Regions from separate parts of the Streptomyces sp. AM 4-1-1 genome, predicted to be linked through region 4. Evidence: riboswitches for the same ligand, from Rfam matches in the RefSeq annotation. Region 4 holds a riboswitch; each other region holds the start of a gene.
The links. A riboswitch is a leader RNA that binds a small molecule or an ion and turns the genes downstream of it on or off. The one in region 4 is predicted to bind cyclic di-AMP.

Region 1: another riboswitch for cyclic di-AMP. It lies ahead of PZB75_RS10975 (transglycosylase family protein); the one in region 4 lies ahead of PZB75_RS02140 (C40 family peptidase).
Region 2: another riboswitch for cyclic di-AMP. It lies ahead of PZB75_RS27950 (LysM peptidoglycan-binding domain-containing M23 family metallopeptidase); the one in region 4 lies ahead of PZB75_RS02140 (C40 family peptidase).
Region 3: another riboswitch for cyclic di-AMP. It lies ahead of PZB75_RS13735 (M23 family metallopeptidase); the one in region 4 lies ahead of PZB75_RS02140 (C40 family peptidase).

The regions. Positions count from the first base shown of each region.
Region 1 covers NZ_CP119145.1:2,606,587-2,613,975, reverse strand. Annotated here, with positions in the region: gene PZB75_RS10995 (hypothetical protein) at 1-129, shown strand, start outside; gene PZB75_RS10990 (methyltransferase domain-containing protein) at 126-1,301, shown strand; gene PZB75_RS10985 (cytochrome P450) at 1,664-2,956, shown strand; gene PZB75_RS10980 (transglycosylase family protein) at 3,168-4,178, shown strand; cyclic di-AMP (ydaO/yuaA leader) riboswitch at 4,499-4,673, shown strand; gene PZB75_RS10975 (transglycosylase family protein) at 4,678-5,418, shown strand; gene eno (phosphopyruvate hydratase) at 5,854-7,140, shown strand; gene PZB75_RS10965 (septum formation initiator family protein) at 7,311-7,389, shown strand, end outside.
Region 2 covers NZ_CP119145.1:6,590,927-6,598,315, forward strand. Annotated here, with positions in the region: gene PZB75_RS27930 (aspartate aminotransferase family protein) at 1-101, shown strand, start outside; gene PZB75_RS27935 (XRE family transcriptional regulator) at 241-849, shown strand; gene PZB75_RS27940 (DUF6126 family protein) at 908-1,075, shown strand; gene PZB75_RS27945 (tyrosine-protein phosphatase) at 1,116-1,922, opposite strand; cyclic di-AMP (ydaO/yuaA leader) riboswitch at 2,424-2,600, shown strand; gene PZB75_RS27950 (LysM peptidoglycan-binding domain-containing M23 family metallopeptidase) at 2,603-3,589, shown strand; gene PZB75_RS27955 (SGNH/GDSL hydrolase family protein) at 3,780-4,607, shown strand; gene PZB75_RS27960 (STM4011 family radical SAM protein) at 4,674-5,561, opposite strand; gene PZB75_RS27965 (STM4012 family radical SAM protein) at 5,570-6,949, opposite strand; gene PZB75_RS27970 (STM4013/SEN3800 family hydrolase) at 6,946-7,389, opposite strand, start outside.
Region 3 covers NZ_CP119145.1:3,223,540-3,230,928, forward strand. Annotated here, with positions in the region: gene lhgO (L-2-hydroxyglutarate oxidase) at 1-686, shown strand, start outside; gene trmB (tRNA (guanosine(46)-N7)-methyltransferase TrmB) at 679-1,683, shown strand; gene PZB75_RS13725 (PrsW family intramembrane metalloprotease) at 1,779-3,449, shown strand; gene PZB75_RS13730 (aldo/keto reductase) at 3,482-4,426, opposite strand; gene PZB75_RS13735 (M23 family metallopeptidase) at 4,850-5,872, opposite strand; cyclic di-AMP (ydaO/yuaA leader) riboswitch at 5,884-6,035, opposite strand; gene PZB75_RS13740 (PP2C family protein-serine/threonine phosphatase) at 6,438-7,389, opposite strand, start outside.
Region 4 covers NZ_CP119145.1:562,803-570,191, forward strand. Annotated here, with positions in the region: gene PZB75_RS02135 (alpha/beta hydrolase) at 1-777, opposite strand, end outside; cyclic di-AMP (ydaO/yuaA leader) riboswitch at 1,705-1,876, shown strand; gene PZB75_RS02140 (C40 family peptidase) at 1,880-2,353, shown strand; gene PZB75_RS02145 (ATP-binding protein) at 2,492-2,923, opposite strand; gene PZB75_RS02150 (helix-turn-helix transcriptional regulator) at 3,125-4,009, shown strand; gene PZB75_RS02155 (DUF397 domain-containing protein) at 4,009-4,227, shown strand; gene PZB75_RS02160 (8-amino-7-oxononanoate synthase) at 4,220-5,362, opposite strand; gene bioB (biotin synthase BioB) at 5,505-6,713, shown strand; gene PZB75_RS02170 (adenosylmethionine--8-amino-7-oxononanoate transaminase) at 6,706-7,389, shown strand, end outside.

The DNA of each region.
Region 1 (7,389 bases), 2.0 Mb from region 4:
AGTGGCGGCACGGGTTCGGGCCAGGGCGGAAGCCAGCAGGACGACAGCAACTTCGGTGCCAAGCACGGCGGTGGGGGCTCCGGTGACGGAGACGTGAACCGCGACGACTCCCGGCCCACCAAGAAGTGAGCGAGCGCGACGTGACGGAGGCCGGCCCGGAGCTGCTGGCCTCCCAGCTCATGTACATGAAGGCCCTTCCGGCCGAATGGCTCCCGGCCTACCGAGCCGTGCCCCGGGAACTGTTCGTCCCTGACGTGATGTGGCCAGGGGTGACGGACGGTACCGGTGGCGCGGAAGCCATCGACCGGCGTGAGAACCCGGACGCCTGGTTCCGCGCGGTGTACTCGAACACGTCCCTCACCACTCAGTGGGACGACGGCGCGCACACGGGCACCCGTCGGGGAAACAGCCCCACGTGCAGTAATTCGCAGCCCTCCATGGTGTTCTCCATGCTGGCCGCTCTCGATGTCCAACCGGACTCCAAAGTGCTGGAGGTGGGCACGGGCACGGGCTGGAACGCGGTTCTGCTGTCCGAACGGGTCGGTTCTGAGAACGTGTTCACCATCGAAGTCGACCCGCAGAACGCGACCGGTGCACGCGAACGGCTGAACGCCGCCGGGTACGACCCGGTGACCGGGGTCGAGGACGGCTCCCAGGGTCGGCCGGCATCCGCTCCTTACGACCGGGTACTGATCACGGCTTCCCTCCGGGAGATCCCGCCGGAGCTCGTCCGGCAGACCAGGCCCGGCGGACGCATCGTCGCCCCGTACGCCACGGAATACGGCGGGGAGGCCGTCGTCCGGCTCACAGTCCAGGAGAACGGGAACGCCACGGGTCCGTTCGTCGGACCGTCCGCGTTCATGCGTCTGCGGCAGCAACGAACGTTCCGTACCCATACCCGGGAGTACCTGGGCGGGCCGTGGCCGGCCGACGGGCGCCGCTCCCGGACGGATCTCTCCCCGGAGGACGTGGCCGACTGGCTCCCGATGTTCGCCATCGGGCTACGGACGCGGGGAATGTTCCCCTGGGCGCAGCCCTACTGTGACGGGTCCTACACGCTCTGGCTTCGCGACGACAAGGTCACCTCCTGGGCCACGGCCGACTACGAACCGGGCAAGGACGCGTTCGAGGTCTACCAGGGCGGTCCCCGTGATCTGTGGGGGGAGCTGGTGTCCGCGTACGCCTGGTGGGCCGAGCAGGGGCGACCCGGGTTCGAGCGGTTCGGGCTCACGCTGACGCCGGAGGGGGATGCCTGGGCGTGGCTCGATTCCCCGGAGTACCCGGTCCTCGTGGTCGGCTGAACCACCGGCGAACGGTCCCGCCCATCGCCAGGTCAGAGTGGAGAGCGGGACCGTTCGCGTGGGCACGCGGGCGGTGCTTCCCGCGCTGCCCCCGGTGTGAGGACCGGCGGGGCCGCGCGTACAGGGGTGACGGTTACTGTCGGAGAATGCACGACCAGCCGTCCGCCGCCGAACCAGCCGAGCCAGTCACGTCAGCCGAACCAGCCGAACCGGCTGGATCAGCCGAACCAGCCGCATCAGCCGTACCGCCGTCAGCCGTGCCGCCTTCCGGCCCCGACGCCTGCCCCCACACCCACCCCGGTCCCTCCGGCACCCCCGGACTTTCCGGCACCCCCGGCCCCTCCCGCACCCCCGGACCCGCCATCACCCCCGGACCCCCCGCCACCCCCGAACTCTTCACCTGGGAGTTCGCCACCGACCCGTACCCCGCCTACGCCTGGTTGCGCGAGCACAGTCCCGTGCACCGGACATCACTGCCCAGTGGTGTGGAGGCGTGGCTCGTGACCCGGTACGCCGACGCCCGGCAGGCGCTCGCCGACACCCGGCTCTCCAAGAACCCGGCGCACCACGCCGGGCCCGCGCACGCCAAGGGGAAGACCGGCATCCCCGGCGAGCGCAAGGCGGAGCTGATGACGCATCTGCTGAACATCGACCCGCCCGACCACACCAGGCTGCGCCGTCTCGTGTCGAAGGCGTTCACCCCGCGCCGGGTCGCGGAGTTCGCGCCCCGGGTGCGGGAGCTGACGGACCGGCTCATCGACGGGTTCGGGTCGGAGGGAGAGGCGGACCTCATTCACGACTTCGCCTTCCCCCTCCCCATCTACGCGATCTGCGATCTGCTCGGTGTGCCCTCGGAGGACCAGGACGACTTCCGGGACTGGGCAGGCATGATGATCCGCCACGGTGGCGGGCCGCGAGGAGGAGTGGCCCGGTCGGTCAAGAAGATGCGCGGCTATCTCGCCGAACTGATCCACCGCAAGCGGGAGGACCTGGGCGACGAGGGCGGGGACGACGATCTGATCTCCGGTCTGATCCGGGCCAGTGACCACGGCGAGCACCTCACCGAGAACGAGGTCACCGCGATGGCCTTCATCCTTCTCTTCGCGGGGTTCGAAACGACCGTGAACCTCATCGGCAACGGCGTGTACGCGCTGCTGCGCCACCCCGGGCAGCGCGAGCGGCTGCAACGCTCCCTGGCCGCGGGGGAGACCCAGCTCCTGGAGACCGGTGTCGAGGAGCTGCTGCGGTACGACGGACCGGTGGAGCTGGCGACCTGGCGGTACGCCACCGAACCGCTGACCCTCGGCGGACAGCGTGTCGAGGCCGGTGACCCGGTCCTGGTGGTGCTGGCGGCCGCCGACCGGGACCCGGCGCGTTTCGACGACGCCGACACGCTCGACCTCGCGCGGCGTGACAATCAGCACCTCGGATACGGGCACGGCATCCACTACTGCCTGGGAGCACCGCTCGCCCGGCTGGAGGGACAGACCGCGCTCGCCACGCTGCTGACACGCCTTCCGGACCTGCGACTTGCGGTGGAACCCGCCGATTTGCGCTGGCGTGGCGGGCTCATCATGCGTGGACTTCGTACGCTTCCGGTGCAGTTCACCCCCGAGCGACACACCGCCGAAGGTGACGCAGCGTCAACTCTGTGACGTTGACGTGATCTGTGCTGCATCGACTTGTGACAGACGTTCGACTCCCGCTACGTTCACCGTTCGACTCGTCAGTCGTATGACACGCGTCTCATGGCGTGCGTCGTACGGCGGCCGGGTCTCGACCGAAACGTCAGTCGGACATCAGTCGGACATCAGCATCGTCGGACATCAGCATCTGTCGGACATCAGTCACACGGAAGGCAACCGCATGGGCTCCGCGAACGGCAGACACCGCCGCCCTCGCCAGGCACCCGCCATCGTCGTCGCGGCGGGGGTGACGGGATCGGCCATCGCGATCCCGCTGCTCGGCGCGGCGGGCGCGCACGCGGCGGACGCGACGACCTGGGACCGGGTGGCCGAGTGCGAGAGCGGCGGCATGTGGAGCGCCGACCTCGGCAACGGGTACTACGGCGGGCTCCAGTTCTCGCAGGAGACCTGGGAGTCGTACGGCGGCCGCGCCTACGCCCCCCGCGCCGACCTCGCCAGCCGCTCGCAGCAGATATCCGTGGCCGAGAAGGTGCTGGACGCCAAGGGCCCGCAGGCGTGGCCCAGCTGCGCGCCGATCGCCAAGCTGACCAAGGGCGGCGCGGCGCCGGGTGTCGATCCGGGGAACGCGCCGTCCCCGGGCGCGACCAAGACCGCCGAGCCGGGCGCCGGCCGGGCCGGTGGCGGTTCGTCGTCGGCCGATGACGCGGGTACGGGTGTCGACTCCGACGCCCCCGACGCCCCCAGTGCCTCTGGTACTCCCGGCGCCGGTACGGGCGCGTCCGCCGGTCCGGGTTCCTCCGACCCGTCCGGGGCGGCCTCGGCCACCACGCCGTCCGCTGACGGGGCGACCGACGGAACGACTGGCGGGGTGACCGGCGGGACGACGGACCCGTCCGGCGCGCCCGACGCCTCCGGGGAAGCGGGCGGGAAGCACCGCGGTCCCCTCGACCCGGCCGAGAGCGACCCCGCCCGCACCTCGGACGAGGTCACCGACCGTGACTCCGGCCGGCACGCCTCCAGGGGCGAGGGCGAGGCCCGCGACGGCGAGGCCGTGGCCAAGGCGGAGGACTACACCGTCCGCCCGGGCGACAACCTCTGGGCCATTGCTGATGCACAGAAGGTGCCCGGCGGCTGGACTTCGGTCTACGAGGCCAACAAGGACACGATCGGCGCCGATCCGGATCTGATCCTGCCCGGCCAGAGCCTCGATCTGGAGCCGGAAGCGAGCTGACGGCCCGGTGGCGGCAGCTGATCGACGGCTGTTCGACGGCTGAAACGCCCCCAAAAGTAGGCCGTTTGAGAGGCCTATGTCCGCTTATGTGTAAGTGAGACATGGGTCTCTTCGCATCATCTGGCGTGTTGTGATCGACATGCCCATGCGCATCCCCTCCCACCTGCGGAAACAGTGCATCCGCAGGTGCAAGTAAGGGGTTTATGTCCCGTATGTCCGTCGTTGTGTGTCGGGGTTGCCTGTGTTTACGGTCGGAACCGCTCGCACCGCGGGCCCCGTCGATCGTCACGCCGAATCCTGCCGTCGGTCGAAGGGAACAGACGCGTAAAGCGCCGTAGGCAGGAGCGGGGGACCCAGGTAGGCGCCGGGCCCGATCGTCTCGACAGGAGACGCTCAGGACCGGCTTGGGGTGAAGCCGCGAGTCATGACTCGCGGCCGGGCGACTCATCAGCCCGAACCCGACAGCTCACCTCGTAGGCGTCGGTGAGGAGACAGTTCCATGCTGCTTAACAGCAAGGGCAAGCACCGCCGCCCGTCCAAGGTCGTCCGTGTCGCCACGCTCGCCGGCGTCGCCGGTGCCGCCGTCGCCGTTCCGCTGATGGGCGCGACCGGCGCCTCCGCCGCCTCCGTCGGCACCTGGGACGCCGTCGCCAAGTGCGAGTCCGGCGGCAACTGGTCCATCAACACGGGCAACGGCTACTACGGTGGCCTCCAGTTCTCCCAGTCCAGCTGGGCCGCCGCCGGTGGCACGCAGTACGCCCCCCGGGCCGACCTGGCCACCAAGTCCCAGCAGATCGCCACCGCCGAGAAGCTTCTCGCCATGCAGGGCCCCGGTGCCTGGGCCTGTGCCGGCGCGGGCAACCTGAGCAACGACGGCGTCGACCCGGGTGTCAACACCGGCTCCGGCTCCAGCTCCGCGAAGAAGAACAACGACCAGCGGCAGCAGAGCAGCCAGTCGCAGCAGAACACCCGCCCGCAGCGGCAGGCCCAGCCCGAGCGCACCGAGGCCCCCGCCGCCTCCCGTTCGGACCGTGGCCAGGCCCCCGCCAAGACCTCGAAGGCCCCCAAGGCCGTCGAGAAGGGTGACGGCGAGTACCAGGTCAAGGCCGGTGACACCCTCGGCAAGATCGCCAAGTCGCACCACGTCAAGGGCGGCTGGCAGCACCTGTTCGAGCTGAACAAGGACATCGTCAACGACGCCGACCTGATCTACCCGGGCCAGCAGCTCCACCTGAAGTAAGCGGCACGGCGACGCGGCTCCACCTCCTGTGGTGACGGCGGCGGCACAGGATCACTCTCCTCCCGGAGCCTTCCCCGGCCCGGTGCGCACCCCCATGCGTGCCGGGCCGGGGTCTTCGCTTCCGGGCGGGCGGCTGGTCCTCGGCCGATCCCGTCCCGGGCCGGACCTCGGGGCCGACGCTGCTCGCCGCCGATCGGGACCGCGCGCCACACCTCGTACCCGAACCCGCTCACCCGTGCCCCGTACCGTTCAACTGATGTAGTTACCGACCGGTAAGTATTGGGCTTTTTGTCCCGCTTCACGGCCCTTCAGCCCCTTTTTCGTCCCAGCGGACGGGCGGTCGGCCGATTGCCGGGGCCCGGCCGGTTAGGCTCTTGGCGCAAGACCTGAAGCGGTCCTGCGCCAACAGCGTCATATCCCAGAAGGAGATGCCTCGTGCCGTCCATCGACGTCGTCGTAGCCAGGGAAATCCTCGACTCCCGGGGCAACCCCACGGTCGAGGTCGAGGTCGGCCTCGACGACGGCAGCACGGGACGTGCTGCCGTTCCGTCCGGCGCCTCCACCGGCGCGTTCGAGGCCATTGAGCTTCGTGACGGCGACCCCAACCGCTACCAGGGCAAGGGCGTCGAGAAGGCCGTCCTCGCCGTGATCGAGCAGATCGGCCCGGAGCTCGTCGGTTACGACGCCACCGAGCAGCGGCTGATCGACCAGGCGATGTTCGACCTGGACGCCACCGAGAACAAGGGCTCGCTCGGCGCCAACGCCATCCTCGGCGTCTCGCTGGCCGTGGCCCACGCCGCCTCCGAGGCGTCCGACCTGCCGCTCTTCCGCTACCTCGGCGGCCCGAACGCGCACCTGCTGCCCGTGCCGATGATGAACATCCTCAACGGTGGGTCGCACGCCGACTCCAACGTGGACATCCAGGAGTTCATGATCGCCCCGATCGGCGCGGAGTCCTTCTCCGAGGCCCTGCGCTGGGGCGCCGAGGTCTACCACACGCTGAAGTCCGTGCTGAAGCGCAAGGGCCTGGCCACCGGCCTCGGCGACGAGGGCGGCTTCGCCCCGAACCTGGAGTCCAACCGCGCCGCCCTCGACCTCATCCTTGAGGCCATCAAGGAAGCCGGCTACGCCCCGGGCAAGGACATCGCGCTCGCCCTCGACGTCGCCGCCTCCGAGTTCTACAAGGACGGCTCGTACGAGTTCGAGGGCAAGTCCCGCTCGGCCGCCGAGATGACCGAGTACTACGAGGAGCTCGTCGCCGCGTACCCGCTGGTCTCCATCGAGGACCCGCTGTTCGAGGACGACTGGGCCGGCTGGAACGTCCTCACCGAGAAGCTGGGCAGCAAGATCCAGATCGTCGGCGACGACCTCTTCGTCACCAATCCGGAGCGCCTGTCCCGCGGCATCGAGGAGAACTCCGCGAACGCCCTGCTCGTGAAGGTCAACCAGATCGGTTCGCTGACCGAGACCCTGGACGCCGTCGAGCTGGCCCAGCGCAACGGCTTCAAGTGCATGATGTCGCACCGCTCCGGTGAGACCGAGGACGTCACCATCGCCGACCTCGCCGTCGCCACCAACTGCGGCCAGATCAAGACCGGCGCCCCGGCCCGCTCCGAGCGCGTCGCCAAGTACAACCAGCTGCTGCGCATCGAGGAGATCCTCGACGACGCCGCGGTGTACGCGGGCCGCTCGGCCTTCCCGAGGTTCCGCTCCGAGGGCTGACAGCTTCCCCCGGACGCCTCGGCAACCGCCGTGCGGTCGCTTCGCGCACCGCTCCGCGCGCGCCCGGCGCACCACCCGGTGGCCGCCGAAGGTCCATGCCTCCGTCCGTCCCCGCACTCGGTCCCGTACCGTGTGCGGGGACGGATGTGCGTAACGGGGAGGCGTGTGACATGGCCGCGAAGGACCGGGACCGGTTCTCCACCGCGACCCGGCTGCGACTGCTCGGCGAGCAGACCGCCGCCCGCGTCT
Region 2 (7,389 bases), 6.0 Mb from region 4:
TCACCGCGTTCACCGCTGTGATGGACGACGCGCACAGTGGTGGCGGCCTGATGTGGGACTTCGGCCGGACACTGGTGAAGCAGGCGGTCGCCAACCGCTGACCGGTCCGTCCGGTGCGGACAGGGAGGCGCGCGGAAGGGGCCCGTCTCCCGGGGATTCGTCCTTCCGGAATTCGCCTCCCGGGTTTGCCTCTCGGGCAAGAAATTTGCCTGAGAGGAAAGTTCCTGGCCCAATGGGGGCATGAACCCTCCGGACACGGCGACCGCCGACGAGCTTCCCGGAATCGCGCCACGCCTGCGCGATCTGCGCCGCGGCCGTGGTCTCACCCTGGAGACCGCGGCGCAGTGGGCCGGGCTCTCACCCGCCCATCTCTCCCGGCTCGAAACGGGCCATCGGCAGCCCTCGCTTCCGATGCTGCTCGGGCTTGCCAGGATCTACGGTACGACGGTCTCCGAACTGCTCGGTGAGATGCCCCCCGAACGTGACGCGATCGTCCGGGGCCGCCGGATGGAGAGGGCCGAGGCCGACGGCTGGACGTACCAGCAGGCCGGTGGTTCCGGACGGGCGATGCAGGCGCTGCGCGTCCGGGTTCCCTACGGGACGCAGGGCGATCTGGTGCGTGTCCACCCCGGTGAGGAGTGGCTGTACGTGCTGGAAGGGCCGCTCCGGGTGATCCTCGGGGACACCGTGCACGATCTGACCGCGGGTGACAGTGCGCACTTCGACTCACTGACCCCGCACCGGATCGCGGCGGTCGACCGCGGTGGTGCGGAACTGCTCTTCGTCCACACCCTGCTGCAGAGCCCCGCTGCCGAGCTGTGTCTCGGCAGCGGGGCACATCCTCGCTGAAGTCGCTGAAGCGTGGCGGGCATCCCCGTCGCCGCAGCCGTCGAGAGAGAAGGCCGCCATGTCCGAGGAGCACGACCCGCTCACCCCGAAGTCCCTGAAGTACGACCCCATCGAGCGGAAGATGCCGCGCGGGCTCGTCATCCGGCTGGTCGCCTATCTGGTGGCCGGACACGTCATCGCGGGGTTCATCTATCTGCTGTTCACCGTGGGAATGCACAACCAGTAGGGGCTGCCTCGTCGTCCCTGGTGGAAGAGCGCGGCGGTCGTCACGCCGCGTCGAGAAGGTGCTCGCGCAGCCGCTCACGAATGCGTGGAGTGATCTTCAGCCCCTCGGAGAGATAACGGTCGGTGCCGCCCCACGTCTCGTCGATCGCGCCGAAGGCCGCGGAGAGGTACGCGGCGCGGGCGTCGAGAAGCGGACCGAGCAGTTCCATCACCTCGGCGGACGTCCCGGCCGCCGAGGTGCGGCGCACCCGGTAGCGGTGGTGCGCGTCGTTGGACTTCAGATAGTCGGTCTCGATCGCGTCCCGCTCGACACCCACGGCGAGCAGTGTGACGGCTGTCGAGAGCCCCGCCCGGTCCTTGCCCGCCGCGCAGTGCAGCAACGCGGGCACGCCGTCCTCGGCCAGCGTGCGCAGGACGCGGCCGTGCTCGGTGGTGCGGGTGCGGATCATCTCGCGGTACGAGGCGGTCATCCGGTCCACCGCCCTCCCACCGCTCAGGAGCGAACGCAGCTGTTCGAGGCTGCCGCTGCGCACCATCCGCCAGAACTCGGCGCCGTCGGCGGGGTCGGAGAGCGGGATGTTCAGATGCCGTACGCCGGGCAGCGCCACGTCATGACCGTCGAGCCGCTGATCCGCGGCGTTGCGGAAGTCGAAGACCGTGTGCAGGCCGAGCCCGCTCAGGAACGCCGTGTCGTCGGCGGTGGCACCGGCCAGATGCCCGCTGCGGAAGAGACGCCCGTACCGCACCTTCCGCCCGTCGGCTGTCGGCAGTCCACCCACGTCACGGAAATTGCGGACACCCGCCAGTCGGGGTTCCGCCGACGGGATCTGCGGCGACTGCTGTGTCACAGGGGCCTCCTGGAATGTCGGCTCGGGCGGGCTCGTCGATGCGGGGCCGCCCGCGACCCTACGACACCGGTCCGGCGGGCGGCCATGGTGCGGCCGTCGTCTTGCCGGAGCCGTCCTGGACTCGTTCCCGCACCCGTTCGCGCACTGCCCCTGAGCCGTTTCGCCCTATTTGGAGATGAATTGACCGGGGTCACACGGTCCGAGTCGCGGGGGTCGGCTGTCTTCATGATCGCGACATGTCCATATTGGGTTATTTGAAGCGCCATGAGGTATTTGCGGCAGTAATAGCCTCGGGCGGGTGAGCGGGATCATATCCGTGACGGTGTGTGGCGGGTGGGCCGAGGGGGAATCCGGGCGCCGCGCGGAAATTCAAGATCGGTAATCCACGGAGTGTGACGGCGCTTCCGTAACGAAATAGAAGTGCGGATTCCGGAACGCAACCGATGGCTTGTTCCTGTCGTCCTCACTCGCTTACGGTCACCCTCAATCCGGTCGGACCGCCTAATCCTGCCGCCGTCCGGAATTCCCATCTACTCGTACGTGGCAGGAGCGGGGGACCCAGGTAAGCCGCTGTCCGGAGAAGTCCGGACGGCTCGGGGTGAAGTCGCGCAGCAACGCGGCCGGGCATCTCCAGCCCGAACCCGACAGCTCACCTCGCAGGCGTCGGAGAGGAACGCACCATGCCCTCAACGGGTAAGCACCGTCGTATCAAGACCGGCCCCATCTCCCGTGGCGTCATCGCCGCGGGGACCGGCGGCGCGGTCATCGCGCTTCCGCTGATCGGCGCCACCGGCGCGCACGCCGCCGAGAAGGCCGCGCCCGCCACCGCGACGCCCGCCGCGGCCTCGCACGCGGCCCCGGTCGCCCCGGTGGCGAAGAAGCAGTCCTCGACGAAGACCTACTCCGTGGTCTCCGGCGACTATCTGTCGAAGATCGCCGCCGAGCACAAGGTCAAGGGCGGCTGGCAGAAGCTGTACCAGGACAACCGCCAGGTCGTCGGCGAGAACCCGAGCCTGATCTTCCCCGGCATGAAGCTGACCCTCGGTGCCAAGTCGGCCGGGTCCGCGGCGTCCACCGGATCGAAGACCCACTCGGCGCCCTCGCACTCGCACTCCTCGAAGCCGTCCTCCTCTCCGGCGAAGAAGCCGTCGTCGGCGGGCACCTCGGCCTCGAACTCGTCGACCTCCGCCTCGACCTCCTCGTCGACCTCCTCGTCGTCCAACGGGACCGGCACCTCGAAGCCGGCCGACCAGGGCAGCGCCACCGGTTACATCGCCCCCGTCAACGCCCCCGTGACCACGTCCTACCGGGCCTCCGGCTCCAGCTGGTCCAGCGGCAGCCACACCGGGATCGACTTCTCGGCCGCCTCCGGCACGAGCGTGAAGGCGATCGCCTCCGGCACCGTCGTCACGGCCGGCTGGGGTGGCGCCTACGGCAACCAGGTCGTCATCAAGCACGCCGACGGCCACTACTCGCAGTACGGCCACATGTCCTCGCTCTCCGTCTCCGCGGGCCAGAGCGTGAGCGTCGGCCAGCAGATCGGGCTCTCGGGTGCCACCGGCAACGCCACCGGACCGCACCTCCACTTCGAGGTCCGCACCGGCCCGGAGTACGGCTCGGACATCGACCCGCTCGGCTACCTGCGCTCCCACGGTGTCTCCGTCTGATCCGGCCGGAGCCCGTGACCGGTGACCCGGTGAACGGAACCTGAGCGAAGAGGGGCGAAGCGCCACGGCGCTTCGCCCCTCTTCGCTTATTCCGGCTTTACCAAAAACTGACCGGGTGGCCTTTCTCACCCCCCGTCAACCCCGTATTACGGTCGCGTAGGTCACATTCGGCGGTGCAAGATATGCCCTTGTGGCAAACGATTCGAGAAACAGGCAGCGTGGCGTCATCGGGTCGTACGCGGCGATTGGCGACAGCTTCACCGAAGGCGTCGGAGATCCGGGCCCGGACGGCTCCTTCGTCGGCTGGGCGGACCGTTTCGCGGTCCTGCTGGCGGACCAACTCCCGGCCTCCGGCCCGCCGGAGAGTTCGGACGGCGACGGGCACGGCGATTTCCGGTACGCCAATCTCGCCGTACGCGGACGCCTCCTCGACCAGATAGTCGAGGAGCAGGTACCGCGCGCCAAGGAGCTCGCCCCCGACCTGGTGAGCTTCTGCGCGGGCGGCAACGACATCATCCGGCCCGGCACCGACCCCGACGACGTGGCCGAGCGGTTCGAACGCGCGGTCGCCGAGCTGACCCGGTCGGTCGGTACCGTCCTGGTCACCACCGGTTTCGACACCCGTGGCGTCCCCGTGCTGCGTCATCTGCGCGGCAAGGTCGCCACGTACACCGCCCATGTGCGGTCCATCGCCGACCGCTACGACTGCCCGGTGCTCGATCTGTGGTCGCTGCGGTCCGTGCAGGACCGGCGGGCCTGGGACACCGACCGGCTCCACCTGTCGCCGGAGGGGCACACCCGGGTCGCCCTTCGCGCCGCCCAGGTCCTCGGCCTCGATGTGCCGGCCGACCCCGACCAGGAGTGGCCGCCGCAGGCGCAGCGCGGCACGCTGGAGGTCCGCCGCGACGACATCCACTGGGCGCGCGAGCACCTGGTGCCCTGGATCGGGCGCCGACTGCGCGGCGAGTCCTCCGGTGACCACGTCGAGGCGAAGCGCCCGGACCTGCTGCCGCTGTGAGCCGCGTCGTCATCGGTGGGCCGGGTTCCGGCGGCATCGGTGACGAGAGCGCCCCTGGCTCTCCGCTCACACGCGGATCACCGGCAGCGCAGGCCGGGGCGGAACGGTCGCGGGCACGCGCTCCAGTACACCGCCGGCGAACACGTCGTACAGCGGCAGCCTCTCCAGATGCACATAGCCGATGTGGCAGTCGCAGACGGAGAGCGGGCAGGCACGCGGGCCGAGCGCCCGCCGGTAGCTGCCGTCGTACAGATTGCCCAGCTCGGTCCGGACGAAGTGGCAGCGGCGCACCGTGCCGTCGCCGTCCACCGAGACGACCGACTCACCGGTCCGGCAGGCCGCTCCCGCCGACGGATGCGGGTGGCGGCTGTACGGGAAGAGAGGATCGAGGGCCGTCCAGCGTTCCGCCTCCTCGTCCGTGTACGAGTGCCCCTCGGCCGCGTTGACCCAGAGGTACACCTCGTCCGGAAGGGCGGCGCGCAGCCGCCTCGCCTCGCCGAGGTGGCTGTCGAGGCCCACGACACCCACGCTGTGGCGCACCCCGAGCGCGGTCAGTTCCCGGCATGTGCCGAGGAAGCGCTCGTACGGTGTCTCATCCGGGTGATACGTGCACCACAGGGCGATCTTCGCGCGGGCGGGGTTCTCGGCCGCGGCCAGCCAGCCGGTGCGGCCGCTGAGGTTGGTCTGTATCGCCACCCGGCGCACCTGCGGCAGCCGCGCCAGATCGACCATCGCGCGCCGGTACCACGACCGGACCAGTCCCTCACCCCACGGTGTGAACAGAACCGACAGCCGGTCGCCGGTCTGCGCGGCGGCCCACCCGGTGAACCGCTCCAGCGCGGCCCGGTCGGCGCGCAGTTGCTCCCGGCTGTCACGCCGCTTGGCGAACGGGCAGTACGGACAGGAGTAGTCGCAGGACGCGAGTGGGCCGCGGTAGAGGATCGTCAGGTCCATCGGCGGGCTCACTTCGTCTCGTACGTGGCCATCGCGGCCCGTACGGCGGGGGAGAACAGCTCGGGGCCCAGTGCGTCGGAGTGCGCCAGACCTTCGGGCGAGAGCCGCAGCAGCCCGGAGGCCGGGGCGGACGGGTCGAGCCAGCCGCGTGCCTCGAAACGCTCCAGCTCGGCCGGGAAGTCGTCGGCGGGCGCCGCGCCGAACCGCTCCCGGTACTCGGCCACCGGCAGGCCCCGGGCCTGGAGGACCGATTGCAGGAAGTGGCGTCTGCGCGCCTCGCCCCCGTCGACGACACGGCCCACCTCGGCGTGCGAGAAGTCCTCGGTGGTGGTGTAGGCGTCGATGATCCCGCGCACCTCGCGCGTCTCCACCGCGTAGTCGAAGGAGTAGTGCAGCGTGGAGGTGTACGAGCGGGCGCCGCAGCCGAGACCGATCATGCCGTCGGTCTGGCAGGCGTGATCGTCCGGTCCCTCCTGCGGGGCGCCGATCCGGCGGAACATCCGCATCGACACCTGCTCGTAGCCGTGGGCGAGGAGATGATCGCGGCCCGCGCGGTACAGAAGCAGCCGCTGCCGGTCCCAGGCCGCGTCGGTGTCCGCCGTCGAACCGGCGCCGCCCGCGCCCTGCCGGCCGAGACCGGTCAGCGGACGTACGTACAGCGGGTAGAGGTACAACTCCTCCGGCCGCCAGACCAGTGCGGCGTCCAGCGAGGTGCGCCAGGTGTCCTCGGTCTGTCCTTCGATGCCGTAGATCAGATCGATGTTGAGGACCGGTACGGAGGTGTCACGGATGCGGCCGAGCGCCGCCTCGACGTCCGTGCGGCGCTGCGGGCGCACCGCCGCACGCGCCTCCGCGTCGACGAAACTCTGCACACCGATGCTGATCCGGGTGGCTCCCCGGTCGGCCAGCACGGTCAGCCGGTCGGCGCTGGCGGTCGACGGCGAGGTCTCGACGGACAGCGGCACCGACCGCAGCTCGGCGCCCATCCGCTTCTCCGCGATGTCGCAGAGCCGGTCGAGCTCACCCGCCGAGAGGTAGGTGGGCGTGCCACCACCGAACGCGGCGGCGGCGAACCGCACCGGCCCGTCGTCGCCGAGTGCGTCCCGGACGGCGGTCGCCTGCCGGTCGAGGGCGTCGAGGTAGCGGGTGGTCAGCTCGTCGGGCGCGCCGATCCGGGTGAAGAGATTGCAGAAGCCGCAGCGCACCTCGCAGAAGGGGATGTGCAGATAGAGCGAGAGCGGGTCCTTGCGCTCCGCCGCCCACAGCTCGCGCAGCGCGGGCCGGCCCCCGGGGAGAGCGCTCAGCTCCCGGTACGACGTCTTGTGCGGATAGGCGTATACGTAGCTCTGATACGGGCCGGTGGTGCGTGCGCTGTGCTGTGCGGTCATCGGTGTTCCTCCGGCTCCAGGAAGAAATGGGCGTACGGAACGGTCCAGACGGCCTCGTGACCGAGCCGGTGACCGGTGTAGCCGTCGTCTCCGTACGCCGTGCCGTGGTCGGAACAGACGATGGCGAAGCAACGGCCGCGGGAGGCGGCGGCTTCGAAGAGCCGGCCGATGTGCCGGTCGACGTACTCCAGCGCGGCGGCGTGCGTGGCGCGCGTGTCACCTGCCTCGGGTGTGGCGCCGGGCCCGTGGAACCAGTTGGGCTGGTGCAGCGCGGACACGTTGACGAAGAGGAACAGCCGTTGTCCGGCCGGGAGCCGGCCGACGATCTGCTCTGCGCGGGCCACCTGCTCCTCGAAGGAGGTCGGTGACGTGACTCCGAATCCGGGCTCCCAGTGGCTCTCCCGGAACATGCCGGGCAGCACGGACCCGAGCGGGCCCCG
Region 3 (7,389 bases), 2.7 Mb from region 4:
GCACGGCGGACGGACTGGTGGTCCGGGCCCGGGTGCTGGTCAACTGCGCGGGGCTGCACTGCGACCGGGTGGCCCGGCTCGCGAGGGACGACCCGGGGATGCGGATCGTGCCGTTCCGCGGGGAGTACTTCGAGCTGACCCGGCCGGAGCTGGTGCGCGGGCTGGTCTATCCGGTCCCGGACCCGGCGTTCCCGTTCCTGGGTGTGCATCTGACCCGGGGCGTGGACGGCGGTGTCCATGTCGGGCCGAACGCCGTGCCCGCCCTGGCCCGCGAGGGGTACCGCTGGCCGGTGGTGCGCCCCCGGGAGCTGGCGGACACCCTGTCCTGGCCGGGTTCCTGGCGGATAGCGCGCAGGCACTGGCGGTACGGGGCGGGCGAGGTGCACCGCTCGCTCTCCCGGCGGGCGTTCACGGACGCGGTCCGCAGGCTGCTGCCCGGGGTCGAGGAGGCCGATCTGCGGCCCTCCCCGGCCGGGGTGAGGGCCCAGGCGGTGCTGCGGGACGGGACGCTGGTGGACGATTTCCTGATCCGTGAGGCTCCGCACACCGTGCACGTGCTGAACGCTCCGTCGCCCGCCGCCACCGCCTCGCTGCCGATCGGGCGGGAGGTGGCACGCCGGGCCCTGGCACGGGCCGAGGGCGCGGGATGGAGACCGCCCGCCGTAGAATCGGGGCATTGTGTCTGAGTCCCTGAACACCACCCCCGAGACGGTCGGCGGCCCGGCGGCGCGGTCCCCGGAGCATGTCCCCGAGCAGGTCGCGGTCCGTGCTCCCGAGCACGGCCACAGGGCCGCGCCCGCCACCGTCGGTGTCTCCCCCGAGACCACCGCCGGGAGTTCCCCGGAGGCCCCCGCCGGGGACTCACCCGAGACCACCGCGGGCCCCGGCGCGGCCGTCCCGCGTCCGGTCGCCGACGACGAGTCGCGCGCCGCCGCAGCCGAGCGGCAGCGCAGGCTGCGCGGCGAGCCGCGCTTCCCCGGCGGCCCCGCCGCCGACCCGGCCGGTTCGCACTACGAGCGCCGCATCCGCAGCTTCCAGCCGCGCCGCAGCCGGGTCACGACCGGCCAGCAGGACGCGCTGCTGCGGCTCTGGCCGCAGTGGGGCCTGGACATCGACGGGCAGCGCGTCCTCGACCTCCGTGAGCTGTTCGACGGCCTGCCGGTCGTCATGGAGATCGGGTTCGGGATGGGTGAGGCCACCGCGCGGATGGCGGCCGCCGACCCGGGCACCGGCATCCTCGCGGTCGATGTGCACACCCCCGGCCAGGGCAATCTGCTCGGTCTCGCGGACCGCTCGCGACTGACCAACGTCCGGGTCGCCAACGGCGACGCGATCATCCTGCTGCGCGAAATGCTGCCGCCGGACGCGCTCGACGGGCTGCGGGTGTACTTCCCCGACCCATGGCCCAAGAAGCGGCACCACAAGCGACGGCTGATCCAGCCGGAATTCCTCGATCTCGTGGCGGAGCGGCTGAAGCCCGGCGCCGTGATCCACTGCGCGACCGACTGGGAGCCGTACGCCGAACAGATGCTGGAGGTGCTGACCGCGCACCCGCGCTTCGAGAACACCTCGGCGGACGGCGGATACGCGCCACGACCGGCGTTCCGGCCGCTGACCCGGTTCGAAGGGCAGGGGCTGGACAAGGGGCACGTGGTCCACGACCTGCTGTTCGCCCGCGTCTGACCGACCGCGGCGGAACCCACCGGCACCGGGCGTGTGTGCCCCGCCGACCGGGCGCCCTGTGGTCCGTTGTCGGTGCCTCTCGTTAGGGTCATCAGGTGTCCGACGGGTTCCCGCAGCAGCGGCAGTCGCAGCCGGCCGTGCCTGTTCTTGAGGAACAGCGTCTCGGCGCGATCCTGGCCGCCGTGCCGGAGCGGAGCCAGTGGCGCTACCGGCCTCGCCGCGTCGGCATGATGTGGCGGAGCAAGGTGTTCCGGGCCGGGGCGGTGATCGTCGCCCTGGCGCTCTGCGGACTGGCGATCCTGTCCATGGTGCGCGACCAGACCGGCACCCAGGGCTTCCTGGTCGGACTGGGCCTCGCCGTCCTCCCCGTACCGCTGCTGATGTCCGCGTTCCGCTGGCTCGACCGGGTCGAACCAGGTCCCTGGCGCAATCTGCTGTTCGCCTTCGCCTGGGGGGCGTGCGCCGCCGCGCTGATCGCGATCAGCGCGAACTCGTTCGCCATGCGCTGGCTGGCCACGGCCACCGCCGACCCGTCGAGCGCGTACACGCTCGGCACCACGGTGATAGCGCCGATCGTCGAGGAGAGCGCCAAGGCCGCCGCGGTCCTGCTGATCTTCCTCTTCCGCAGGAAGGACTTCACCGGTGTCGTCGACGGCGCGGTCGTCGCCGGGTTCACCGCGACGGGCTTCGCCTTCACGGAGAACATCCTCTATCTGGGCAACGCCTTCGGTGAGGACCGGGCCTTCGGTACGTCGGGGCTGGCGTCCATCACCGCCGCGACCTTCTTCGTACGGGTCGTGATGTCGCCGTTCGCGCATCCGCTCTTCACCGTGCTGACCGGTATCGGTCTCGGTCTGGCCGCGCGCGGCGCGCGGCGCCGACGCGTGCGCCGGATCGCGTACCCGCTGCTGGGGCTGCTGCTCGCCATGGGCATGCACGCCCTGTGGAACGGTTCGGCGTCCTTCGGCGAGTACGGCTTCTACGCCGTGTACGGGGCATTCATGGTCCCGGTCTTCGGCCTCCTGACCTGGCTGGTGATCTGGTCGCGCCAGCGCGAACTGCGCACCCTCGCCGAAGAACTGACCGCCTACGCGGCGGCCGGCTGGCTCACCCCGGCCGAACCGTTCGCGCTCTCGTCGATGCGGGCACGCGGACTGGCCCGTGATGTGGCCCGCCACCACTACGGCGGCGCGCACCCGCCTCACGGAGGGGGCACGTACTCCCCGTACGGAAACGCGCACCTCCCGCACGTGAGCCCATACGCCCCGTACGGAAACGCGCACCTCCCGTACGGAAGCGCACACCCCGCGTACGGAAACGGGTACGCCCCCGCCCGCGCGCCCGTACCCGCGCCCCAGCCGCCCGGCGGTTGGCCGCGTACACAGATCAGCGCCCAGCTGAGCGCCCACGCCAAGGCGCAGGCCAGAGCGCTCGGCAAGTCGGCCGCGCGGGCCGTCGCCGAGTACGAGTCGTTCGCGACGTCCTTGGCGTTCCTGCGCCGAAGGGCCCGCCATGACGTGGCGGGCCCCGACTTCGCCGCACGCGAGCGGGAACTGCTGCACCACCTGTGGCAGCGCAGGGAGGTGGCGGCGCCCGCGTTGACGCACGCGGCGCGCACGATGGGCCGGTTCCGCCCCCCGCCCACACCCGCCGCGCCGCCCCATCAGCCGTACGCAGGCCCCCACGTCCCGTACGGCTCGTACCACCCGGGCCCACATCCGTACGGCCCATACGGCCCGCAGGGCCCGTACAACCCGTACCGCTGAACCGGCCCGTCCCCCGGGTGATTCCCCAGCCGTCAGGCCGACGCGTCGGTGAGTTCGGTCAGCTCCTGCTCGGTGAGCTTGAGGTCCGCCACCGCCACGAGAGCGGGCAGCTGCTCCACCGTGCGGGCGGAGGCGATCGGCGCGGCCACGGTCGGCCGGGCCGCGAGCCACGCCAGTGCCACGGTCGCGACCTCGGCGTCATGCGTCCGGGCGATCCGGTCGAGCGCCACGAGGACCTTCTGTCCACAGTCCGTCTCCAGGTACTGGCCCGCCTTGTCGGCACGGGCGCTGTCGACCGTGGTGCCGGGACGGTACTTGCCGGTGAGGAAGCCGGAGGCCAGGGCCGAGTACGGCACGGCGGCGAGCCCGCCGCGCGCGGCCGTGTCCTGGAGGGCGCCCTCGTAGGTGTCGCGGGAAACCAGGTTGTAGTGCGGCTGGAGCGCCACATAGCGGGCCAGGCCCTCGCGCTCCGAGAAGTCCAGGGACGCCTGAAGCCGCTCGGGGCTGAGGTTGGAGGCGGCGATCGCGCGGACCTTGCCGTCCTTCACCAACTGGTCGAGGGCGGTGATGATCTCCTCGACCGGGACCGTCTCGTCGTCGAAGTGCGTGTAGTAGAGGTCGATGTGGTCGGTGCCGAGCCGCCGCAGCGAAGCCTCGGCTCCCGCCTTGATGGTGCCGGCGGAGAGCCCCTTGTACGAGGCGTGGGCGCCGACCTTGGTGGCGATGACGACGTCGGAGCGGTTGCCACGGGCGGCCAGCCACTTGCCGATGACGGTCTCCGACTCACCGCCCTCGTTGCCGGGTGCCCAGGCGGAGTACACGTCGGCGGTGTCGACGAAGTTTCCGCCCACTGCGGTGTACGCGTCGAGGACGGCGAACGACTGCGCCTCGTCGGCGGTCCAGCCGAAGACGTTGCCGCCGAGGGCGAGCGGGAAGACCTGCAGGTCGGAGGAGCCGAGCTTGCGGAGAGAAGTCATGAGTGGATCAACGAATTCCGCGCCGCTGACTATTCCGGGCCGCCCCTGTCGCGCCCGGCCGGCCCTCTCCCCCGCGCACGGCACACCACCTCCCGGCCCACCGCGCCGCCGCAGCCCGTTCCCCGCTACCCATCCGCTGCCGCACACTGCTTGCTCCGCGCCCCCGGGCCACACGGTGCGGAACGGGCGGAACCGAGAGCCTGGCGAGAACCCGGAACCCAGAACCGAGAACCGGACGGGAACAACTCCGGGAGCGAGCCGAACAACTCCGTGGGCAGGCCGACGGGCGCCGAGAACCGGGCGGAGGCCGAGGCCCCACGCCACGATGTCCCGACGCCCGGTCAGGTGATGAGGCCGCACACCCTGACCTCCCGAGGCCCGGTCAGTTGGTGAGGTCCCACGCCACGACGTCCCGACGCCCGGTCAGATGGTCAGGCCCTTGCCGCGCAGCCACGGCATGGGGTCGATGCCCGCGCCGCCCGGGGTGTGGACCTCCAGGTGGAGGTGCGCGGCCGTCACATTGCCCGTGGACCCGACACGTCCGATGGTCTCGCCCGTCGTGACGCGCTGGCCCGCGCTGACGCCCATCGTCGACTGGTGGCAGTACCAGATCTCCGTACCGTCATCGAGTTCGAGGACCGTGCGGTAGCCGTACGCGCGCGCCCAGCCCGCCGACTTCACCGTGCCGCTGTGCACGGCCTTGACCGGGGTGCCGGCCGGCGCCGCGAAGTCAAGACCGGTGTGATGACCGGACGACCACAGCGAACCGGACTGACCGAAGGTCGCGGTGATCGTGTACGAGGAGGTGGGGATGGCGTAACTGGCGGCGAGCTTGGCCAGCTTCTCGGCCTCCGCCGCCGCCTTCTTCTTGGCCGCGACCTTGGCCTCGGCCGCGTCGTGCTTGTTCTTCGCCTCGGCGGCGGCCTTCTCCGCGGCTGCCTTCTCCGCCACGGCCTTGGCCTCGGCGTCGGCCGTGTCCTGCTGCTGCTCGGCCTGCTGGAGGATGCGGGTCCGCAGGGCCTCACCCGCGTCGGTGGTGCCCTGTTCGGCGTCGGCGTAGGTGATACCGGCGGTGGTGAGCGGCGCGGCGGACAGCGCGGTGGTGGACGCGTCGTCCTGGTCACCGGAGAAGAGCGCGCCCACGACGGGGATCGACGCGGCGGACGGGAGATTGTCGGCGATGGAATCGGGCAGGGAGATCGATACCGGCGGCTTGCCCTGCGCGGTGGCCATGCCACCCGCGCCGACCGCCGCGATGACGCCGACACCGAGAACGGTGGAGCTGCGGGCAAGAGCGTTGCGCTGCTTGGCGACGCGGTGCCTGCCGCGTAGGGGACGGACGGAATCCTCTGTGGGATTCCACTCCTCCCAAGCCCTGTCCTCGTCTCCGAGGGTCTGAGTGGCGAATGGAGCGGGGGCTTCGGGGGCAGGCTTGTTGGACGCCACGGGGGCGCACTCCTTTCCTTCCTTCTCGCCTACCGGGTTAGCTGACGGGTTCGGAGCAGGAAGGTCTCCTACGGGCGCCCGCGCCTCTCACGAGACACAGATGTCCGATTCACCCCAATGAGTGGTTCCCCGGTTCCCTTGCGGAATTCGGCGCACGCGCACGGTGTCGCCTCTTGCGACGACTGGAACAACCGCGCTGCGTTATCGAACGTTAATAGACAGACGGCTCCGATTCCAAGCCGTCCAGGTTGATCATTCGCGTCCACGGCCCGAACTTATCCGTACGGAAGCGGGCACAACGGGACGAGTTGATCGCACGTCAGTCATTACCCGGTTCCTGACGTTGCGTCAAATGTTATGCGGAGGGACGCCCCCCGGTTACGTACAGTGGCACCTCTCCTGCACGCGCCACGCCACGGGCCCGGTACGGATTCGGCGCGTCCCGTTCCTCCGTACGGGCCCGGCACGTCCCGTTCCCTCCGTACCAGGTCCGGCGGCACCCCGACCACACGCCCCCGCCCTCCCCCTCAGTCCCCTCACCACGTCACCCGTCACCCGTCACCCGTCACCCGTCACCCAACCCCACGATCCGCACTGTCCTTCGCCGCTCCGGCTGCCCCTCGGCGGGCCGGCCGACCGCCAGCAGCGCCATGTCATCCGTCGACTCGCCACCCGTGTGCAGTCGTACGTCGTCGGTAAGCGCGGACAGCAACTCCTCCGGCCCCGGGAAGATCCGGCCGCGCAGCCGGGCCGCCGGATCGTAGAAGACGCCGCGTGCGTCGCGTGCCTCGGTGAGCCCGTCGGTGAAGAGGAGCAGCGTCGAACCGGCGGGCAGCACCCACTCGTCGACCCGGTCCGGCCACACCCCGAGGTTCATGCCGAGCGGCAGCGCGGGCACGGTCGGGTCCAGCACGTCCAGATCACCGTCCGCGTGCAGCAGCAGCGGTTCGGGGTGGCCACGGTTGACGATCCGCACCAGCCCCGAGCCGGGCGGGATCTCGCCCAGCACGGCGGTCACGAACCCCTCCATGGTGTCCAGCCCGCTCCGTCGCGTCCCGCCACGCGCCAGCGCACGCTCCAGGCGCTCGGCCACGCCCTCCAACGAACCCTCCTGCTCGGCCGCCTCCCGGAACGCCCCGATGAGGACGGCCACCGCCTCGACCGCGTCGAGTCCCTTCCCCCGTACGTCCCCGACCACCAGCCGCACGCCGTACGGGGTGTCCGCCACCGCGTACAGGTCACCGCCGACGAACTCGTCCGCCTGCGCCGCCTCGTACCGCGCCGCGACCTGGAGTCCGCCGATCCGGTCGACGGGTGTCGGGAGGACCGCCCGCATCGCGGTCTCCGCGATGACCCGGGCCGACGCCAGCTGTTGGTTGCTGCGCCGCACGACGCCGTTGATGAGGAGGGCGAGCACCGAGACGGTGATGACGGTGATCAGCTCGATGAACGACACCACCTGGAGCATCGTGCCGCTGGCCACGCGCAGTCCGACGACGGAGAGGACGGCGGCGATG
Region 4 (7,389 bases):
CACCACGCTGTCGACGACCATGCGGCGCACGTGCGACGGGAACAACGTCCCGTAGACGGCGCCGAGGTAGGTGCCGTAGGAGACGCCCAGGTAGTTGAGCTTCTTCTCACCCAGCGCCGCGCGGATGACGTCCAGGTCACGGGCGGTGTCGGGCGTCGTCATGTGCGGCAGCACGGCGCCGCTCCGTTCGGCGCAGCCGTCCGCGTACTCGGCGGCGAGCTTGCGCTGGGCACGCTTGTCGGCCTCACTGCCCGGAACCGGGTCCGCCTTCGGCGCCTTGACGAACTCCTGCGGGTCGACACAGGAGATCGGAGCGGAGTGGCCGACGCCGCGGGGGTCGAAGCCCACGAAGTCGTACGCCTTCGAGGTGTTCGCCCAGAGCGGGTTCTTGGTGGTGACGCGCCGGGGGAAGGCCATCCCCGAGCCGCCGGGGCCGCCCGGGTTGTAGACCAGGGCGCCTTGGCGCTCCCGCTTGGTGCCGGTGCTGACATGCCGGTCGACGGCGATCCGGATCTGCTTGCCGTCGGGCTTGGCGTAGTCCACCGGTACGGACACCCAGCCGCACTGGATCGGCTTCGCCAGCGCCCAGTCGGCCGGGCAGTCCGTCCAGTCGATCCCGGCCCTGGCCGCGCGCGCGGCGGCCACTTCGACGCCGTACGCCTCGGAACCGCCGTGATGACGGCCGTCCGCGGTGGCCGCCGGCGCTGCTGTCGCGCCCACTATGAGCGTGCCGGCGATGAGTGTGCCGGCCGAGCCGAGCACTCCTGTGCGCCTCAAGTCGATCCTCCCCATGGTCGTTGCGCCGCCGATGACGGCGCGGCTGATAGGACCTCCTGCGGATCGTGTCGTCTGTGAGGCCCCTGAGGACAGGCCATGGGGGTACTTCTTTACCTAATCAATAACCGGAGACCCGTGTCCCGCTGAGCGGTCACCGCTCGCGACACGGCCGGTCCGGTGCCAGTCATGACAGTCGCGGCGTCCGCGGCGTTCGGCGGCGATACCGAAGCGGCGGCGTTCGCCCGGAGCGGACGCCACCGCCGGCCGACGCCACGGATCTGCTCACCCGCCCCTCGGCGCCCGCCTCACCCTCTTCGAGTCGTTGCGGGTCAGCGGCGGAGGCCAGGACCACGAGCGCCCTGCTCGCGGCGGGCGCACCCGGGCGTCGGCACGCCCTGCCGAGCGTCGGCACGTCCTGCCGGGCGCCCGCGCTCTCCTCCAGCAGCCCCTCGTTCGACGGACCGGTACAGGGGCGGCCGTCGGGTCTGGAGATCGAGGCGCGGGAGTTGGTACGGGTGCGCGCGATGCTCACCGAGATGCCGGCGCCGCAGGGGAGCGAAGAGGCGGTCGGATCACCTTGCCCCCCGGCCCCGCGAGTTGACCGGCCGTCGGCTGCGACACGCCTGTGTGACGTGCGGTGTTCCTCCCTCGTTCGGCGTAGGCACCCTCCTGGGGGAGGGGTCGCCCGACTTGCGTACCCGGGATGGACGACGACCGGAACGGCCTGCTCCACCGCTGGTGCGCCGCCGGTCGTGCGGTGTGACCGGGATCTCGAACACCCTTTGTCCACCCGAACGGATCAGTCGTGATGAGCCTCACATAACGCCCTTTCAGCTCGGAAAAACGGCAGTCGATGGGTAAAGATCCCTGGGACGACAAGCCCCCGCCACCGCGGCGGGGCGGTCCGGGCGGACGCCGAGTCCTGCCGCCGTCCGGATGCCTGGTCGACAGAAGTGGATCGGCAGGAGTGGAGGACCCGAGCACAACGGGCCGACGAGAGATCGATCGGCCCTCGGGGTGAAGCCGCAGACCGCGGCCGGGCAACTTCGCCAGCCCGAACCCGACAGGTCATCCTTCACAGGCGGCTGACGAAGGGTTGCGCATGACTGCGCAGGTTCATGTCCCGTCTCTGATCGCGCGGGCCGGTACGGCCTCCGTTCTCACTCTCGCCGCCACGTGCGGCACCCTGCTGGCACCGGGCTTGGTGTCCGAGGCACAGGCCGCCACCCATTCGACGAAGGCGCTCGGCATCGCCGCGTCGAAGAAGGGATCGCCCTACGGGTACGGTGCGGCGGGCCCCCACCGCTTCGACTGCTCCGGTCTGACGCTCTACTCGTTCAAGAAGGCGGGCAAGAAGCTCCCACGCACCGCCCAGCAGCAGTACAACAAGACCCGCCACGTCTCGGCCTCCCAGCGGCAACGCGGCGACCTGGTCTTCTTCCACTCCGGGCGCGGTGTCTACCACGTGGGGATCTACGCCGGGAACGGAAAGATCTGGCACTCCCCCAAGACCGGCGCGGTGGTCAGGCTGGAGAAGATCTGGTCGAAGGGGGTCTGGTACGGAAGGGTCCGCTGACCGGGCCGCCACTCTCTCCTGTTCCGTCCGAGCGGGTGGCCGGGGCCGCGCGGCGGCTCCGGCCGCGGCCCCGGGGCCGCTCGGGGTCCGAAGGCGCCGCGGGTCCCGGGGCCGCAGCGGCCGGTCCGGCGTTCGCGTTCAGTGCCGCGCGTGCGGCAGCCACGGCAGGGCGACCCACACGGTCTTGCCGCCGTCGGCGGTCGGGGTGATGGTCAGCCGGCCGCCCCACTCCTTCGTCAGAGTGCGGATGATCACCATGCCCCGCCCGTTGTCCTGCCGCACGGCGGCGGGCAGTCGGCGGGGCCGGCGCGGGTCGCTGTCCGTGACGCCGAGGTGGAGCTGTTCGTCCCGCTCCAGCCGGAGGTCGACCGTGAAGGCGGGCGATCGGCCGGCGGTGTGCTGGACGGCGTTGGTCGCGAGTTCGGAGACGATCAGCCGGATGGTGTCGGCGATCTCCGTGTCGCGTGGCAGACCCCAGTCGGTGAGCGTGTCGGCCACGTATGTCCGGGCCCTCGGGACCGAGGCCGGATCGCTCGGCAGGGTGACGGTTGCTTCTTGATGGTCCGCCATGGCGCGCCGTCCCTTTCCCTCCCAGGCCGACCCGCGATCGGCCTGGATTCCGCTTCGCGTCAGATTGCCACTGATGCTGCCGTCTGTGACGACGATCCACCAAGATATGCATATATCTGTCGCTCGAAGCGGTGAACTCTGCCCCGGACGAACGTATTCGGGCGGCACACTGATGCCTTCGACCGAGCGGGAGGAGGAGTCATGCAGCACGGCCCCGCGGTACGCCGCCGCAAACTCGGGGAGGAGCTGCGCGCGCTGCGCAACAGGTCCGGTCTGACGAGCCGGGAGGCCGCGCGGCTGCTCGGCTGGCACCAGTCGAAGGTGAGCCGGATCGAGACCGGCACCAGTGGGGTGCGGCCCGACGACATCTCGCGGCTGCTCGACGCGTACGAGGTGGGTGACGCGCGGCTGCGGGCGCTGCTCGAAGTGCTCGCGGGTTCGGCGGGCGGGGGCGGCAGCGGCTGGTGGCACGCCTACCGGGGCCTGATCCCGCCGCAGTACCGGGACTTCATCAGCCTGGAGTCGCAGGCCAGGACCGCCCGCACCCTGGAGACATCGGTGGTGCCCGGACTGCTCCAGACCGCGGACTACGCGCGCGCCGTGACCCGCTCCGCGCTGGACGGGCTGCCCGCGCGTCAGCTCGACTCGCTGGTAGAGGTGCGGCTGGCACGGCAAGGAGTGCTGCGTGCCGATCCCCCGCTGCGGCTGAGCGCGGTGCTCGACGAGGCGGTGCTGCGACGCGAGGTCGGCGGACGCGAGGTGATGCGGGAACAGCTCGACCATCTCGCCAGGGTGGCTGAGCTACCGCATGTGAGACTTCAGTTACTTCCTTTCAGCATCGGTGGGTACGTCGGTCTCACCGGCCCTTTCGTCATCTTTTCCTTTCCGAACATTTCTGATCTGGATGTGGTCGTTCTCGATCACTTGACGAGTAGCCTCTATCTGGAGCGGAAAGAAGACCTTGAGGCGTACGGCTCGGCCTTCCGCACCATGCAGGCGCGCGCGCTGTCGCCCGAGCACTCGATGGACCTCATCGCCGCGATCAGCCGCGGCGCTCAGACGTCCAGACTGCCCGAGGGGGCCTGATGTCCGACCGCTCGGACCCGTACGAGTCACCGCACGCCGTACGGTGGCGGCGCAGCAGCCGCAGCACCGGAATGAACAACTGTGTGGAGACCGCGGCCCTGGCCGGGGAACGGCTCGCGGTCCGGGACTCCAAGGACGTGGCCCGGCCACCGCTGCGGTTCTCGGCGACCGCCTGGTCGTCCTTCGTCTCCGTCCTGCGCGGCGGACCGGTCAGCTGACCGGAGCCGTCGCCACGACCGTGGCCACCGCGGTCGCGATCTCCGGTTCCGTCAGATCGGCCCGCGCGGTCAGTCGCAGCCGCGACACACCGTCCGGCACCGACGGCGGGCGGAAGCAGCCCACGGCGATCCCGGCCGCACGGCAGTCCGCCGCCCAGCGCACCGCGGCGGCGGCCGAGGGAGCGCGGACGGAGACGACGGCCGCGTCGGGCCGGACAGCGGTCAGCCCGGCCGCGGTCAACCGCTCGTACAGCGCTGTGGCGACCGAGCGGGCCCCGGCGGCCCTGGCGGGTTCGCGGCGCAGCAGTCGCAGGCTCGCCAGGGCGGCTCCGGCCGCGGCCGGGGCCAGGCCGGTGTCGAAGATGAACGTCCGGGCGGTGTTGACCAGTTGCTCCACGACCCGGGCGGGCCCGAGGACCGCGCCGCCCTGGCTGCCCAGGGACTTGGAGAGGGTGAGTGTCGCCACGGTCCCGTCCCCGCCCGCGAGCCCGGCGGCATCGAGCGCCCCCCGCCCGCCCGCACCGAGAACTCCCAGGCCGTGCGCATCGTCGACGAGCAGTGCGGCACCCTCCGCCCGGCAGGCGTCGGCCAGCCGGGACAGCGGGGCCGCGTCGCCGTCGACCGAGAAGACGGAGTCGGAGACGGCCAGGGCGCGTCCTCGGTGGCCACGCAGGACCTTGCGCACGGCGTCCGGGTCGGCGTGCGGGACGACGACGGTCTCGGCCCGTGACAGCCGGCAACCGTCCACGATCGAGGCGTGGTTGCCGGCGTCGGAGACGATCAGTGAGTCGCGTCCGGTGAGCGCGGTGAGGGCGGCGAGGTTGGCGGCGTAGCCGGACGACAGCACCAGGGCGGCCTCGAAGCCGCAGAACGCGGCCAGTTCGCGTTCGAGTTCGGCGTGCAGGCCGGTGCTGCCGGTGACCAGCCGTGAACCGGTGGCGCCCGCCCCCCAGCGGTGTGCGGCGTCGGCCGCCGCGGCGGTCACCTCGGGGTGCCGGGCGAGGCCCAGATAGTCGTTGCTCGCGAGATCGAGCAGCACGGGCTCGGCCGGTCTGGGACGCAGCGTACGGACGAGGCCGGCGTCCGCGCGGCGGCGCGCCTCGTCGTCGATCCAGTCGAACGGGGCGGCGGGCATGAACGGTCCCTTTTGTAGGCAGCTCACAGAGCCTAGCCGGGCCGCTGACCGGGCACGGTGTGGCAATACACACACCGTCTCTCGGCTCTGTTGTCCGGTTCCTCCTTGGCCACGGGCGTCACCGTGCGCCAGGATCATGGCCATGGACCTGCTGAAGACGCTGGTGGACAAGGGATTGCGGCGCGAACTGCCGACCCGCGAAGAAGCGCTCGCCGTGCTGGCGACCTCCGACGACGATCTCCTCGAAGTGGTGGCCGCGGCCGGGAAGGTACGTCGTCAGTGGTTCGGGCGGCGGGTGAAGCTGAACTATCTCGTCAACCTGAAGTCGGGGCTCTGCCCCGAGGACTGCTCGTACTGCTCGCAGCGGCTCGGCTCCAAGGCGGACATCCTCAAGTACACCTGGCTGAAGCCGGAGGAGGCGTCGAAGGCGGCGGCGGCCGGGGTGGCCGGCGGCGCGAAGCGGGTCTGCCTGGTCGCGAGCGGCCGGGGGCCGACGGACCGGGACGTGGACCGGGTGTCGCGGACCATCGGGGCGATCAAGGAGCAGAACCAGGACGTCGAGGTGTGCGCCTGCCTCGGGCTGCTCTCCGAGGGGCAGGCCGAGCGGCTGCGGTCGGCGGGCGCCGACGCGTACAACCACAACCTCAACACGTCCGAGGGGACGTACGGGGACATCACGACGACGCACACGTACGCGGACCGGGTGGACACCGTCCATCAGGCCCAGGCCGCCGGTCTGTCGGCCTGTTCGGGTCTGATCGCGGGCATGGGCGAGAGCGACGAGGACCTGGTCGACGTGGTCTTCGCGCTGCGCGAGCTGGACCCGGACTCGGTGCCGGTGAACTTCCTCATCCCGTTCGAGGGGACACCGCTCGCCAAGGAGTGGAACCTTTCGCCGCAGCGCTGCCTGCGCGTCCTGGCGATGGTGCGGTTCGTCTGCCCGGACGTGGAGGTACGGCTCGCGGGCGGGCGCGAGGTGCATCTGCGCTCGATGCAGCCGCTCGCGCTGCACCTGGTCAACTCGATCTTCCTGGGCGACTACCTCACCAGTGAGGGCCAGGCCGGACAGGCGGACCTGGACATGATCACGGACGCGGGGTTCGAGGTGGAGGGCTCGGACACGACGACGCTCCCCGGACACCGCGCGCGGGCGGCCGAGGGCTGTGGCGGTCATACGGGCGGTGGCTGCGCTCCTTGTGGTGACGCCTCCGAGGCCGCCTCGGCCGGGCCCCCGGCCGAGGCGGTTCCGGACGCTCCGGTCGACGTCCCGGTCGGTGTTCCGGCGGCTCGGACCGACCTCGTCGCGGTACGCCGTCGTGGTGCGGGGACGGATCTCGCGCCCAATGCCTGAGCCCCTTTCACCCGCCGCTCTGCGCGCTCTGGACCGGGCACACGTGTGGCACCCGTACGGTCCGATGCCGGGGCGGCAGGAGCCACTGGTCGTGGAGTCCGCCTCCGGGGTGCGCCTCAGGCTCGCCGAACCCGCCCACGGACAGCGCGAGTTGGTGGACGGCATGTCGTCGTGGTGGTCGGCGGTGCACGGCTACAACCACCCGGTGCTCAACGAGGCGGCGCGCGGCCAGCTGGACCGGATGAGTCATGTGATGTTCGGCGGGCTCACCCACGAGCCCGCCGTGCGGCTGGCCGTCCGGCTGGTCGAGATCACCCCGGAGCCGCTGCGGCACGTCTTCCTCGCGGATTCGGGCTCCGTCTCGGTCGAGGTCGCGGTGAAGATGTGCCTCCAGTTCTGGCGCTCGGCGGGGCGCCCCGGCAAGCAGCGGCTGCTGACCTGGCGGGGCGGGTACCACGGGGACACCTGGCAGCCGATGTCGGTGTGCGACCCCGAGGGCGGTATGCACGAACTGTGGTCGGGTGTGCTGCCCGACCAGGTGTTCGCGGACGCCCCGCCGGACGGTTTCGACGCGGAGCCGGACGCCGCGTACGTACGCCATCTGCGGGAGCTGATCGCCGGGCACGCCGACGAGCTGGCCGCCGTGATCGTGGAGCCGGTGGTGCAGGGCGCGGGC